DNA from 2 places in the Rhodococcus wratislaviensis genome. Region 2 is predicted to be linked to the other one. Evidence: riboswitches for the same ligand, from Rfam matches in the RefSeq annotation. Region 2 holds a riboswitch; the other holds the start of a gene.
The links. A riboswitch is a leader RNA that binds a small molecule or an ion and turns the genes downstream of it on or off. The one in region 2 is predicted to bind cyclic di-AMP.

Region 1 (7,235 bases), 4.0 Mb from region 2:
GCGCCTCGTCGCGGCTGAGGACGCGCCGGGCCAGCTTGACGGTGCAGAGCACGGTGAACTTGGGCCAGGGGGTGTCGGTGGCGGACGCCGCGGCCTTGAGGAAGCCCGTGTCGAACGGGGCGTTGTGGGCGACGAGCACCGCCCCGCGAGCGAACTCCAGGAACGCCGGCAGCACTCGCTCGATCCGCGGGGCGTCGATCACCATGGCGGTGGTGATGCCGGTGATCTCCACGATGTGCGGGGGGATGGATCGTCCCGGGTCGACGAGGGTGGCCATTTCGGCGATCACCTCGCCGCCGCGGATCTTCACGGCGCCGATCTCGGTGATGGCGTCCTCGCCCGGTCGCGCGCCGGTGGTCTCGAGATCGACCACCACGAACGTGGTGTCCCGCAGTGGGGTGTCGAGCTCGTCGAATCTCAGCTGTTCGGGTACACCGGGGACACTCACGGCTCAGAGCGTATGGACGGGCACCGACAGACCCGCCCGGAGAGCCCGGAGAGACGAGGATCACACTGCCCGTCTCGGGCGGCGGTCGCGGGCGGTGCGAGGGGCGGGCGCGCGACCACGATCGAGGGGTCTGCGTGGGGCGGGGGCCGGTGTCGGCCGGTCCGGCGCGTGTCGCGGGTTCGATCCGCGGCACCCCCGTTGAACAGCGGGAACGCGGCGCGGGACGAAACCGGGGAGTGGGCAGGCTTCGCGAAATGCCCACTCCCGCTGTCGAAAAGCGATCGAAAACAAACCGCCTGTTATCCAGTCGTTACCGAATGTGGGTATCGCGCGCCCGCAAAGCCGGAATCGGCCCAAACGGACACTTTCCGCGTGTTCCGGTCGACATCTGGGTATTCCATTTCGTAACCTTCCTGAGACCTAGCGGAGTCTCGCAGCCCCAATACCGGGGCAGCATCGCTAGTCACCGCCTAATCGGCCACTCGCGAGAGCGGTCGTACCGGGAACCCAAGTTTCTACTGGGGTGAATCCCGCCGGGACGTCCTCACGCACCGGTGGGTAGGGCTGATCTTCCCAGCCCGAACCCGTCAGCTAACTCGGTCGGCGGATGAATGGAAGAAACGGAGTACCCCTTTCGTGGCGTCACAAGTTTCCAAGCGGAATGTGCGACGGGCAGTCGTCGCCGGCGCGCTCGCAGTCGGAGCGCTCACCGCTACCGCGGCCCCCGCGGCCGCAGATCCCGTCACCATCCCCGGAGTCGGAACCTTCGAGATCCCGGGTGTCGTCATCCCGCAGATCCCCGGTGTCCCGAACCTGCCCGCGCCCCCGGCGCCGGCCAATACCGCGGGTGACAAGGCCGTTCAGGCCGCCCAGACCAAGCTCGGCTCGCCGTACGTCTACGGCGCCGCAGGCCCCAACTCGTTCGACTGCTCCGGTCTGGTGCAGTGGGCGTTCAAGCAGGCCGGACTGAACCTGCCGCGCACCAGCTACGCGCAGGCGGCGGCAGGCACTCCCGTCTCGCAGTCCGATCTCCGCCCCGGCGACGTGGTCTCCTTCTACGGCGGATCGCACTCGGGCATCTACGCCGGCAACGGCAACGTGATCCACGCCTCCACCGAGGGGCAGCCCGTCAAGTTGGCGCCCATCGCGTCCATGCCTTTCGACGGCGCACGCCGCTACTGATCCACACGCGAGGCGACGCATCCACCGAGTCGAGGGCGGGGATGCACGGGGTAGCTTCGTAGGATCTCGCACGACCACCGAGGGTGGGTTCGAATCACGATTCGAACCCATCCTCGATGTCGTTGCGCCCCAGGCAGACAGCGTGTCGTTCACCCGTCGGGTGGTCCCCGCCACCCCGTTCGTGACATGGGTGGACACAAACGTATGCCATTCCGTAACCTATCCGAGACCTTGCGAAGTCTTGTCGCGCCAACCGGGCGGCAACGCGGGTCACCACCTCTTCGGCACTCCACGGTCGCCTCGGCCGAGGAAATCCCTGAGCCGCGCATCGGACAACCGACCCGGCTGGTGGAGATCGACGATCGGAGAACTGCATTTCCGTGGCCTCACACAAGATGAAGCGCTCCCTGGGCAGCGTGCTGACAGCCGGCGTGCTGTCGGTGGCGCTCGTGTCGCTGCCCGCGATCCAGGCGGGTGCAGACCCGGTCACCACCAACCCGACCGATGCCCTGACGAAGCTCGGTGACCTGTCCCGGCAGTCCGAGCAGACGTCCGAGGCACTCCACAACGCGCAGATCGACCTCGAGGCCAAACAGTCGGCGCAACGCGACGCCGACGCCACACTCGCGGCCGACCAGGGTGTGCTGGACGCCGCCAACGCGCGCGTCGCCGTCTTCCAGCCCGTGGTGAACAAACTCGCCACCGCCAACTACCAGGGCGCACGGACCAATCGCCTCTTCGCCGTCATGGTGAGCGATTCACCGCAGCAACTGCTGGACCAGATGTCCGCTCTGGACGCCATCTCCAACGACACCCGCAACCAGGTCGCGCAATTCCAGTCGGCCACGTCGGAAGCCACGAAGGCGGCCGAGGCGTCGAAGGAGTCGGCGGATGCCGCGCGGTCCGCGACCGAGCAGGCCAAAGCGGTGAGCGACGATCTGCAACGCAAGCAGAGTGACCTGCAGGCGCAGATCGCCGACGTGATCAAGGCCTTCGGAGATCTCACCGGCGCCGAACGCGACCAACTCGCGGGGACGCCCTTCCCGCCCGGCTTCGACCCGAACACGATCCTCGCGCATCTCACCCCCGGTTCGGGCACCAGCGCGCTGCAGGCAGGCATGACCCGCATCGGTGACCCGTACGTGTGGGGCGCCACCGGTCCGGACGAGTTCGACTGCTCGGGACTCGTCGTGTGGGCGTACAAGCAGATCGGCAAGACGCTGCCGAGGTCCAGTCAGGCGCAGGCCAGCGGCGGCACCCCGGTGTCCCGCGACGCCCTGCAGCCCGGCGACGTCGTCCTCTTCTACAACGACGCGTCCCACGTGGGCCTCTACGCCGGAAACGGCAACATTCTCCACGCCTCGACGTTCGGTGTTCCGGTGAAGATCGAGTCGATGGCGAAGTTCCCCTTCTACGGGGCCCGCCGCTACTGACGGCGACCGTCCGGCAGCGGCGCCGGGGCGTGCTCATACACTCACCGGCGTGCCCGCTTCAGACCCGTCTCCCGCAACGGATCCGACCTCGCGCCGTCAGGCGCGCCCGTGGGAGCTGGCCGCACTGGCCGGACTCGTCCTCGCCGTGGTCGTCGTACTCGCACTGACCGGGTTCTCACGGACCGGGCGGGGCGCCGACGGAGCCGTCGGCACCGCGCACGCCGACACCGAGGCGCGTGCGGCAGCCGTCCAGACGCTCCTCGACACCTGGGCGTCGGCCGTGCGGACGAACGACGCGGCCCGGCTGTCCGGTCTGATGGATCAGGCTGCGGCCCCGGGATTCCTGGCCGCCGAGACGCGGCGGGCGGGCAACGTTGCCGGGGTGGAGTTCTCGGACTGGGGCTACGAGATCGCCGAGGGCGCCGAGACGGCGGTGCCGTCGAGTCTCGTCGACGCGCTCGGGGCCGACGAGGTGTGGGCGCCCGCCGTGCAACTCCGCTACGCGATCGCGGACGAGAGTCCCACCCGCAAACCGGTGGCTCTCGTCGTCGCCCGGCGCGGTGACCGCTGGGCACTGGTCAGCGACAGCGCCACCGTGGACGGCGAGCGGCGGACCTGGCGCGGACCGTGGGATTTCGGACCCGTCGTGTCGCGACGCGTCGATACCGGCGACGGGCGGACGTCGGTAGTGCTCGGACATCCCGAGAACGCCGCCATGGTCGACCGGCTGGCGGACGAACTCCCCGCCGCCGTCGTCAACGCCACCCAGTTGTGGGGTTCGAACTGGGCGGGCCGCGCGCTCGTGTGGGTCGCGGGATCGCAGGACGAGTTCACGGCGCTCGTCGGCCCCAATCACGACGGACGCGACATCGCCGCCGTCGCCATCTCGGACGCCGTCGACCCGGACGCCGCCACGGTCACGGGCCAGCGGATCGTGTTCAGCCCGGCGTCGGCGGACCGGCTGACCGAGGTCACCCGGCGGGCGATCCTGCGGCACGAGCTGATCCACGTGGCGGCGCGCGCGGAGACGGTGGACCGTTCGCCGATGTGGGTGCTGGAGGGTTACGCGGAGTACGCCGCCTACCGGGGTACCGGCGAGGCCGAACGGCAGATCGCGCCTGCGCTGACCGCGCAGGTGGGGGCCGAGGGTCCGCCGACCGAGTTCCCCGAGGACACCGACTTCTCCGGCTACGGCGAACGCGGCTCGGTCGCCTACGAGACGGCGTGGTCGATCAACGCCTTCGTCGCCGAGCAGTACGGCGAATCGAGGCTGACAGCGCTGTACCGGACGCTGGCCGTGGGCGAGGCAGACCCGGAGACGGTCGACGGACGGCTGTCCGACGTCCTCGGCGTCGACGCCGACCAGTTCCGCGACCGCTGGACCGACTGGGTGGGCGCCCACCTGGGGTGACCCTGGGTCGGTTGCCGTGCGGTCCACCGCCTACGGTGATCACATGCGCCGAACCCTGTTGGTGACGAACGATTTTCCGCCGCGACCCGGCGGAATTCAGTCGTACCTGCACACCTTCGCCAAGCACCTGCCCGCCGACGACCTGGTCGTCTACGCCCCGCGTTGGCGCGGCGACTCGCACATCAAGTTCGATGCGCGGCAACCGTTTCAGGTCGTCCGGCACCCCACCACCTTGATGGTGCCCACACCGTTCGTCGCCCGACGTGCCGCCACGCTGCTCGCCGAACACGACTGCACGGGCGTCTGGTTCGGCGCAGCCGCCCCGCTCGCGCTGCTGAGTGCGACGGTGCGCCGCGCCGGGGCGGAACGGGTGGTCGCGAGTACCCACGGGCACGAGGTCGGCTGGTCGATGCTCCCTGCCGCCCGCCAGGCCCTCGGACGGATCGGCGACCGGACCGACGTCGTCACGTATGTCAGCCGGTACACGAGGGGCCGCTTCGCGTCCGCGTTCGGCGCGAGTGCCGCGCTCGAACACCTGCCGCCCGGAGTCGACACCGACCGCTTCACCCCGGACAGCGGCGCGAGGGCCGAGCTGCGGTCCCGCTACGGGCTGGGGGAGCGGCCGACGGTCCTGTGCCTGTCACGTCTCGTGCCGCGCAAGGGCCAGGACATCCTCATCAAGGCGCTCCCGGGCATCCGAGAGCACATCGACGGGGCCGTGCTCGTGATCGTCGGCGGCGGTCCGTACGAGGACCGTCTGCGCTCGCTCGCGCGCTCGGTGGGGGTGGAGGACCACGTCGTGTTCACGGGCACGGTGCCGTCCGCGGAGCTGGCGGCGCACCACACGATCGCCGACGTGTTCGCGATGCCCTGCCGGACGAGGGGTGCGGGACTGGACGTCGAGGGTCTCGGCATCGTCTTCCTCGAGGCGTCGGCGACCGGTGTGCCGGTCGTCGCCGGACAGTCCGGTGGCGCTCCGGAAACGGTGCGGCAGAACGAGACCGGGATGGTCGTGGACGGCACGTCGGTGGCCGAAGTGGCGCGTTCGGTGATTTCGGTGCTGTCGGATCGTGACCGCGCGGCCGCGATGGGTGCGGCCGGCCGCGAATGGGTCAAGGCGGAGTGGCGGTGGGACGTGCTCGCCGCCAAGCTCCAGGCACTGCTTGCGTGACCACCCGTGAGTACTTCTCAACCGCGGGCGGTTGAGAAGTACTCACGGGCCGAAGGCATTACTTCGCGTAGATGGCGGCGATGTCGTCGGCGAAGCTGTCGTGCACCACGTTGCGCTTGAGCTTCATCGTCGGCGTGAGCTCGCCGGTCTCCTCGGTGAAGTCGACGGGCAGGACCCGGAACTTCTTGATGGCCTCCGCGTGCGACACGAGCTTGTTGGCCTCGGCGACGGCCTCGTCGATCTCGGCCGTCAGGTCGGCGTCGGTGAGCAGGTCCTTGACCGTGGTGCCTGCGGGCTTGCCGTTGCGCTCGTTCCATGCGGGCAGTGCGTCGGCGTCGATGGTGATGAGCGCGCCGATGAACGGTTGCTGGTCTCCGACGACGATGGCCTGGCTGATCAGCGGGTGCGCACGCAGGTGATCCTCGAGCTGGGCGGGGGAGACGTTCTTGCCGCCCGCTGTGACGATGATCTCCTTCTTGCGGCCGGTGATGGTGATGTACCCGTCCTGATCGACCGATCCGAGGTCGCCGGTGTGGAACCAGCCGTTCTCGATCGCGTCGGCGGTCGCGTTCTCGTTGCGCCAGTAGCCGCCGAAGACGACCGGCCCCGACAGCAGGATCTCGCCGTCGTCGGCGATGCGAACGGAATTGCCCGCCAACGGCTTGCCGACCGAGCCGACCTTCTGCTCGCCGATCGTGTTGACCGCGAACGCGGCGGACGTCTCGGTGAGGCCGTAGCCCTCGTAGATGGTGATGCCGATGCCGCGGAAGAAGTGGCCGAGGCGGGCGCCGAGGGGGGCGCCGCCCGAGATCGCCAGCTGGCACTTGCCGCCGAGCGCGGCCCGCAGCTTCGAGAACACCAGCTTGTCGAACAGCGCGTGCTTGGCCTTGAGGACGAGCCCCGGCCCGCCCTTGTCCTGAGCCTCGCTCCAGACGATGGCGGTCTCGGCGGCGGCGTCGAAGATCTTGCCCTTGCCCTCGCCGTGCGCCTTGGCGCGGGCGCTGTTGTACACCTTCTCGAACACCCGCGGCACGGACAGGATGAAGTCGGGGCGGAACTCGCCGAACGTGGGGACGAGGTTCGGGATGTCGCTGGTGTGTCCGAGTGCGGCGCCGGCGTCGAACGACGCGACGCTGACGGCGCGCGCCAGGACGTGCGCCATCGGCAGGAACATGAGGGTGCTGACGCCGGGGGTCTTCAACAGGGTGCCGAGGCTGGAATCGAGGATGCCCTTGGACTCGGCGATGAGGTTGGAATGGGTGAGCTGGCAGCCCTTGGGCCTGCCGGTGGTGCCGGAGGTGTAGATGAGGGTGGCCGGATCGCTCGACTTCAGCGCGGCGACGCGCGCCCGGACTTCGGAGTCGGGCACGTCGGCACCCAGTTCGGTCAGTTCCTCGACGACGCCACGGCCGCCGTCGGACGCCTCGATCTGGTAGACGCCGCGGAGCGCGGTCGCCTCGGCGGCCACGGCCTTCACGGTGGCCGCGTGCGTCGCGTTCTCGACGACGAGATCGATTGCGGCGGAGTCCTCGAGGATCCAGCGGACCTGCTCGGCGGAGGACGTTTCGTAGATCGGGACGGTGACGCCGC
Region 2 (7,235 bases):
GTGGTCGTTCGCGGCGACGGAACTGCTTGTCGCCCACGGTGATCGAGACGAGTGCCGGCAGTTCGAGCAGAAGGTCGGGCGCCTCGCGGGCCATGTAGGCGAGCATCGACTCACCGTCCACGTCCTCGCGCAGCGTCAACACGACTTCCGACGCCGCGCCTGCGGCCGGGCGGTTCTCCGTCGGCCACGCCAGCCGCAGGGCGGGCACGTCCGCTCCCGGGTCCGCACCGTCGAGTGCCCGGAGTTCCGACCTCGTCCGTTCCCCGGAGAACAGCACCGAACCGGACGTCGACCGCAGTTCGACCTCGTCGCTCACCGACAGCACCGCCGTGAAACCGACGCCGTAGCGGCCGACGGTCGTCCCGGACTTGTTCGACGCCCGCAACGCGACCAGCGCCTGGACTCCCGGCTCGTCCAGCGGGGTGCCCGTATTGGACACGCTCAGGACACGTCCGTCGAGTTGCACGGACAGCTCGCCGGGCACTTCGGCGCGGGCGGCGGCGTCGGCCGCATTCTGCGCCAGCTCGGTGAGGAGCCGGTCACGGTAGCCGGCGCGCGCCAGATCGGATTCGGCCGCCGCATCCTCCCGCAGACGGGTCGGGGACGTTCGCCACGCCAGAAGCGTCGAATCCCTCAGGGCGGCGGTGCCGAAAGGATCGGCTAGCTGGTCGATGCGGATTCCTCGGCCTCGGTGACCTCGGCAGCGGCTTCGGGCTCGTTCTCCGTCTCGGCGACGGCCCGCTCGACCATCTCGACGGCCCCGTCGTCGTAGGCGGCGAATTGCGGCGAACCGGCACCCGAGGGCAGCAGGGTGTCGGAGTGGGCGCCGCAACCGTAGGTGGCGTCGACCACGTGCCCGTCGGCGGCCATCTCGTTGCCGCACACCCCGAACGACGCGTGCAGCGAACCGGCGAGCGGGAGGTAGAAGCCGCACAGCCCACACGTCGACGGCGCGGCCTTGGCCATCTCGGAATCGGGGCCGTAGTCGCCGTCGTGCCAGCGCTCGGCAGCGTCGACGCGACCCTCGAGGCTCATCACCTGCTTGCGACCCAGGCCGAGTTCGAGGGCGACCTCGTCGATCTCGGGGTCACCCGTCGCCACATAGCCCGGGACGAGGCGGGGGTCCCCGGCCGGCGGTGCCAGCAGATCGCCCGCGGACAGGTCGCCGGGGCGAATGCGCTGATCCCACGGAATCCACTCGGGTGCGACCAGCGCATCGGGTCCGGGGAGGAGGGCGAGCTCGCTGACGGTGGCGTGGTCCGCTTCGGGATCGGCAGCCACCACCACCGCCCACTGCCAGCCCCGGTAGCCCGGAAGGTCCGCAACGAAACGGTGAGTCGCGGCGCACGCGTCCTCGGACGTGACGCCCAGGTAGTCGCCGACTCCCCCTTCCTGCAGTTGGACCAAGGCGGTTCGGGCGAGCTCGACGGCGTCGGTCAGTACGGGACGCGCCACTGCGCGCTCGTCGGAAGAAGCAACACTCACACCACCAGTTTGCCGCACCACCGCAAGTGCGTGCCCACCTGGGCTGTCATGCTGGTCCGATGACCGGCCGGAGGCACCTCGTCCCAGCCCTGCTCGCGGTGGCGTGGATGGTCACCGCGTGCTCCCCGCAGAGTCCCGTGGCGACGGGCGCGTCCGGCGCGGACCTTCGCGTGGAGATCCTCCGCACCCTCGACCACGACCCGAATGCGTTCACCCAGGGACTCGAGATCGACGGCGCCGAATTGCTCGAGGGCACCGGTCGCCCCGGTGAGTCCTGGGTACAGGCCACCGACCTCGACAGCGGCACCGTCCGGGCGCGCGCGGACCTGCCGTCGCCCCTGTTCGGCGAGGGCATCACGGTGAACGGCGGCACGGTCTGGCAGCTGACGTGGCGCGACGGGGTGGCCGTCGCCCGGGATCGCGCGACACTCGCCGAACAGCGGCGGGTCCCGTTCGACGGCGAAGGGTGGGGCATCTGCGCGTTGCCCGACGCCCTCGTCACCAGTGACGGCTCACCCACCCTCACGTTCCGCGACCCGGTCACGTTCGAACCCCGGCGCACCGTGCAGGCAGTGCACGACGGAAGCCCCCTGTCCCGCCTCAACGAACTCGACTGCGCGGACGACGGCGCGATCTACGCGAACGTCTGGACCACCGACACCCTCGTCCGCATCGATCCCTCGGACGGGCGGGTCACCGCGGAGGTCGACGCCTCGGCCCTCCGCGACGCGCTTCCGCCGGGCCCGCGGGACGTCGACGTCCTCAACGGCATCGCCCAGATCCCGGGAACGGACCGCTTCCTCGTCACCGGAAAGTACTGGCCGCGCATGTTCGAGGTGCGGTTCGTTCCCTGACAGGCCGATCTGACCAGCATTGGCCGGGGTTGCTGTGGTCGCATGTCTCCCGACTAGGACAGAATTAGGGAGTGACCGGACCGCGCGAACCCTACGAGCCTGACGGCGGTCGGGCTCCTGACGAGAATTCCGGGCCCCCCGTTCATCCCGGCTACGACAAATACCCGCCGGCCGCACGCTCGGGAGGTCGACGCACACCGCTCCCACCCCTCCATCCGGTCGGCGGCGGGCAGCGTCCCCGTTCCGACGAGGAGCGGGCCGACGCCCCCAAGGCGCCGCCGATGCCGCGCAAACTCACCGTCACCCGGGTCGCGGCGATGCGCAGCCGGGAACTGACCAACAAGGGCATCGCGACGTTCCATCGCGCGGCCAAGGCGGACGGAGCGGACAAGTCGGGTCTGACCGCGCTCACCTATGCGGTGATGGCCAACAACGCCACCGACGCGGCCATCGCCGTCGCCCTGGCGAACACCCTCTTCTTCTCGGCCGCGACGGGCGAGGACAAGACGAAGGTCGCGCTGTACCTTCTGATCACCATCGCCCCGTTCGCCGTCATCGCTCCGCTGATCGGTCCGATGCTCGACCGGCTCCAGCACGGCCGACGCGTCGCACTGGCCACGTCGTTCGGCCTCCGGACGATCCTGGCGATCGTTCTCGTCTTCAACTTCGACAGCTGGGTGCTGTATCCGGCCGCCCTCGGAATGATGGTGCTCAGCAAGTCCTTCTCGGTGCTCAAGAGTGCGGTCACACCACGTGTGCTGCCACCGGAGATCGACCTGGTGCGGGTCAACTCCCGGCTCACCGTGTTCGGACTTCTCGGCGGAACCATCGGCGCCGGCGCCCTCGCGGGTGGTCTCGCCATGGCCACCGGGTCCGTCGGCGCGTTGTGGTTCGCGGCCGTCATCACTGCACTCGGCGCATACCTCAGCATGCGGATCCCGTCGTGGGTCGAGGTCACCGAGGGTGAGGTCCCCGCCACCCTCACGTACCACGGCGACGAACACCCGACCGAGGTCTTGGGACGCACCCGGGTGCTGCAGCCCGAGGCGCCTGCCACCGCGAAATCCGGTAAACGCAGGCAACCGCTCGGCCGCGCGGTCATCACCGGGTTGTGGGGAAACAGCACCATCCGCGTGCTCACCGGGTTCCTCACGCTGTACATCGCGTTCGTCGCGAAGTCGAGAACCGACCACGAGCCGCTCGTGCAGGCCGCCATGCTCGGCCTGGTCGGCGCCGCCGCAGGCATCGGCAACTTCGCCGGCAACGCCGCAGGCGCCCGGATCAAGCTCGGCCGCCCCGCCCTCATCGTGCTGCGCTGCACGGGTGCCGTGTGGATCATCGCCGTCCTCGCCGCGATCACCGACAACCTGCTGACTGCCGCCCTGGCAACCCTCGTCGCGTCGGCGGCCAGCGCCCTGGCCAAGGTGTCGCTGGACGCCTCGCTGCAGCACGACCTGCCCGAGGAATCGATCGCGTCCGGATTCGGCAGATCGGAGACGGTCCTACAGCTGAGCTGGGTGGTGGGCGGCGCGCTGGGCGTCCTCCTGCCCACCGAATACTGGATCGGATTCTCCGTGGTCTCTGCCGTCATGACCATCGGGCTCGTCCAGACCGTCCTCACCTACCGCGGGAGCACCCTCCTGCCCGGGCTCGGCGGAAAACGTCCCGACCTGGCCGAACAAGAAGTGACCGAGCCCCACTCGACCCACCGGGCCGACCGATCGACAGGAAATGTGAAGTAAGTGAGAATGCAGGCGCGAACCAAGAAGATCCTGGCACTGATTGCAGTGGGGCTGATGGTGGTCCTGGTGGCCTTCGTCGGAGTCCTGTACGCACTCGTCCGCAACTCCTCGCCCCGCCTGCCCGAGATCACGGCCTTCGCGCACAACCGAGCCGAGCAGGTCCCCCCGCTGGCGTACTGCAACCTGTATCTCGAGGACTGCACAACCGGAGACCTCGCCGAACTCGACGTGCCGCCCGGATCCGCGCTGCAGCTGTCGTTGCCGCAGGAGATCGTCGAGGCGCCGTGGCGCATGCTCGTCGTCTACCAGGACGCGTCGGGACAGGTCATCGTCCAGGAACAGGCTCACCGCGCCGGTGAGACCCGCGCCGTGACCGTGCCGTCCTCGGAGGACCTGCAGCTGGCGGGCGTCGAGATCCAGCTGCCGTCCGCCGTCATCGACGAGCAGGGGCTCACGCAGGCCCGGGCCGCCTGGTCGATCAAGACCGCCTAGAACGACCCCTCACGAAGAAAGGCCCCGCGCCGAAGCGCGGGGCCTTTGTTCGTCGGTCGAATCAGCTGTCGAGCTCGCGCGCGACGGCGCGGACCACCTCGGAGATGCGCTGGGCGGTCTTGCGGTCCGGGTACTTGCCCTTGCGCAGGTCGGGTTGGACCTTCGCCTCGAGCAGCGTGATCATGTCCTCGACCATGCCGTGGAGTTCGTCCGGCGTGTGCTTCTTGGCGGACGGCTCCTTACGCGCGGCGTTCTGACGCAGCGACGGCGCCGGGTCGAGCACCTTCAGGCTCAGCGCCTGGGGTCCGCGTCGACCGGCGGCCATGCCGAACTCGACACGCTGGCCGGCCTTGAGGCCCTCGACGCCCTCGGGAAGAGCGGACGAACGCACATAGACGTCCTCCCCCTCCTCCTGCGACAGAAAGCCGAAGCCCTTTTCGACGTCGTACCACTTCACCTTGCCGGTCGGCACCGCGTTCACCCGCTCATCACTTGGAGTGCAGTTGGTTGCACTTGGTATGCAAAACAGCGCGCCCCACCTCTGGTGCGGGACGCGCAGTGCCCACAGTCTACCTTGCAGACACCCCCTCCGGCATTCGGGTTTCCAGGCACTATCGTTGCTGGTGTGGCCCACGAATCGACTCCTTCGAGCACTCCTCACACGCCCCGGAGGGGCGACGGACTACTGCGCGTCGCGCTCGCCCTCTTCGCGATCGGCTTCGTCGCGATCGTGGCGATCTTCCTGACCCCGGTGCTCTCCGATTCCGAACCGGGCCTCGTTCTCTATCTCATCGCCCTCGCGTGCCCGATCGGATTCCTCCTCGGAATCGTCGCGGCACTGAGGCAGGGCAGACGCTCGCGCTGACACACCCGACCACCGACCGATGGGACGATCATGAGAATTCTGCTCAACATCATCTGGCTGATCTTCGGCGGTCTGTGGCTGGCGCTGGGGTATTTCGTCGCGGGAATCCTCTGCTGCATCCTGATCATCACGATCCCGTTCGGCATCGCGTCGTTCCGAGTCGGCGTCTACGCACTGTGGCCGTTCGGGAAGACCGTGGTCGACAAGCCGACGGCCGGTGTGGCCTCGCTGATCGGTAACGTCATCTGGTTCGTCATCGCTGGTCTGTGGCTCGCGATCGGGCACGTCGTGACGGCAGTCGCCATGGCGATCACGATCATCGGGATCCCGCTCGCGGTCGCGAATCTCAAGATGATTCCCATCTCGCTGATGCCCCTCGGCAAGGACATCGTCGACGCTCCCCAGTGATGTGAGCTTCCTCACATAACGGCCCGGTAACGGAAGGGCAACGGCTCGGCGATACGCACGACTTGTCCCCACTAGCTGGGAAGAGTCTCTGCGCGCCCAATGAGGCCCCGCAACAGGCGAAGACACTCCGCGTTATCAAATGGTGACACTGCGGCCTCGGCCCGTTACCGTCGTCACCGGCCGAGGAAACATCGGCCACATCCGGCCCGCCGCGCCAAGCCTCGTCCCGCGGGTACCGGAGTCCCGACGAAGCATTCCAGGGACGAGGACGGGGGACCCAAAGTCCTCCAGGGAACGCAAGTTCTCAGACGGACACCGGTCCGAATGTGCCTCGCACACTCGGATCTTGGGGTGAAGCCAGACCCTCTCCAGCCAGGAGAGGCGAGGCCGGGCGACCTCTCAGCCCGAACCCGACAGCTGACCTCGCAGGCGCGTGTGGAGAGGATCTCGACCACTATGAGCGGACGCCATCGCAAGCCCACCACCACCGGCCGCACCGTCGCCAAGGTCGCCGTCACCGGCGCCATCATGGGCGTCGCCGGAGCAGCCTTCTCGGGCACCGCGAACGCGGCACCCGACTCCGACTGGGACCGCCTCGCGCAGTGCGAGTCCGGCGGAAACTGGGGCATCAACACCGGAAACGGCTTCCAGGGCGGACTCCAGTTCTCCCCGAGCACCTGGAACGCACACGGCGGAACCCAGTACGCCGCCACCGCCAACCAGGCCTCGCGTGAAGAGCAGATCGTCGTCGCCGAGAAGGTCCTCGACTCCCAGGGTTGGGGCGCATGGCCGTCCTGCTCCTCGAGCCTCGGCCTGAGCAGCGCACCCACCCAGCGCAACGCCCCCGCCACCGTGCCCGAGGCCCCCGCGGCGCCGGCACTCCCCGACCTCACGGGCGGCGTCCCCAGCACCAACGGCACCTCGCAGTACGCCGGTGTCGTCGACAACGCGATCGAGGCCGTCAAGGCTCAGGGCATCGCGATCGATCCCCAGATCCTGCAGCTCATCGACGCGAACAAGGGACTGCTCCCGCAGTAATCCCCCGCAATTCACAGAAGAGGGGCCCTGCACCGATCCGGTGCAGGGCCCCTCTTCTGTCGTCGGGTCAGCGGTTGATCACGGTGTGCGGATGCGCGTAGGGCAGCGAGTCCGCCGGCAGCGGGAACTCGGTGTCCTCGCCGAACGGGGACAATCCGCCCGCACGGCTCGACGACAGTTCGGTCACGGCGCTATCTCCATCGGCGGTTTCGGGCCACCCTGGATCCACGTACTGCTTCTTCGAATTGTTAGCCACGGTGCCATTTTGACAGGAGCGTTCGGCGACGTACAGCCCAGGTCTCTAATCTGATAGTCGATGACCGACACCGACGACGCCACCGCGAGCACCAA

Region 1: linked by a shared signal. The riboswitch ahead of WKC72_RS17420 (NlpC/P60 family protein) and the one ahead of WKC72_RS35715 (transglycosylase family protein) in region 2 are both predicted to bind cyclic di-AMP.

What each region holds. Positions count from the first base shown of each region.
Region 1 is NZ_CP150488.1:3,782,777-3,790,011, forward strand. It holds gene WKC72_RS17415 (DEDD exonuclease domain-containing protein) at 1-448, opposite strand, end outside; cyclic di-AMP (ydaO/yuaA leader) riboswitch at 906-1,070, shown strand; gene WKC72_RS17420 (NlpC/P60 family protein) at 1,085-1,630, shown strand; gene WKC72_RS17425 (NlpC/P60 family protein) at 2,011-3,063, shown strand; gene WKC72_RS17430 (hypothetical protein) at 3,113-4,474, shown strand; gene WKC72_RS17435 (glycosyltransferase family 4 protein) at 4,518-5,645, shown strand; gene WKC72_RS17440 (long-chain fatty acid--CoA ligase) at 5,704-7,235, opposite strand, start outside.
Region 2 is NZ_CP150488.1:7,806,335-7,813,569, forward strand. It holds gene WKC72_RS35675 (ATP-binding protein) at 1-484, opposite strand, end outside; gene WKC72_RS35680 (DUF3027 domain-containing protein) at 661-1,506, opposite strand; gene WKC72_RS35685 (glutaminyl-peptide cyclotransferase) at 1,545-2,339, shown strand; gene WKC72_RS35690 (MFS transporter) at 2,411-4,081, shown strand; gene WKC72_RS35695 (DUF2771 domain-containing protein) at 4,088-4,573, shown strand; gene WKC72_RS35700 (cold-shock protein) at 4,635-5,045, opposite strand; gene WKC72_RS35705 (hypothetical protein) at 5,199-5,438, shown strand; gene WKC72_RS35710 (YccF domain-containing protein) at 5,469-5,846, shown strand; cyclic di-AMP (ydaO/yuaA leader) riboswitch at 6,081-6,294, shown strand; gene WKC72_RS35715 (transglycosylase family protein) at 6,303-6,884, shown strand; gene WKC72_RS35720 (hypothetical protein) at 6,952-7,140, opposite strand; gene WKC72_RS35725 (helicase-associated domain-containing protein) at 7,201-7,235, shown strand, end outside.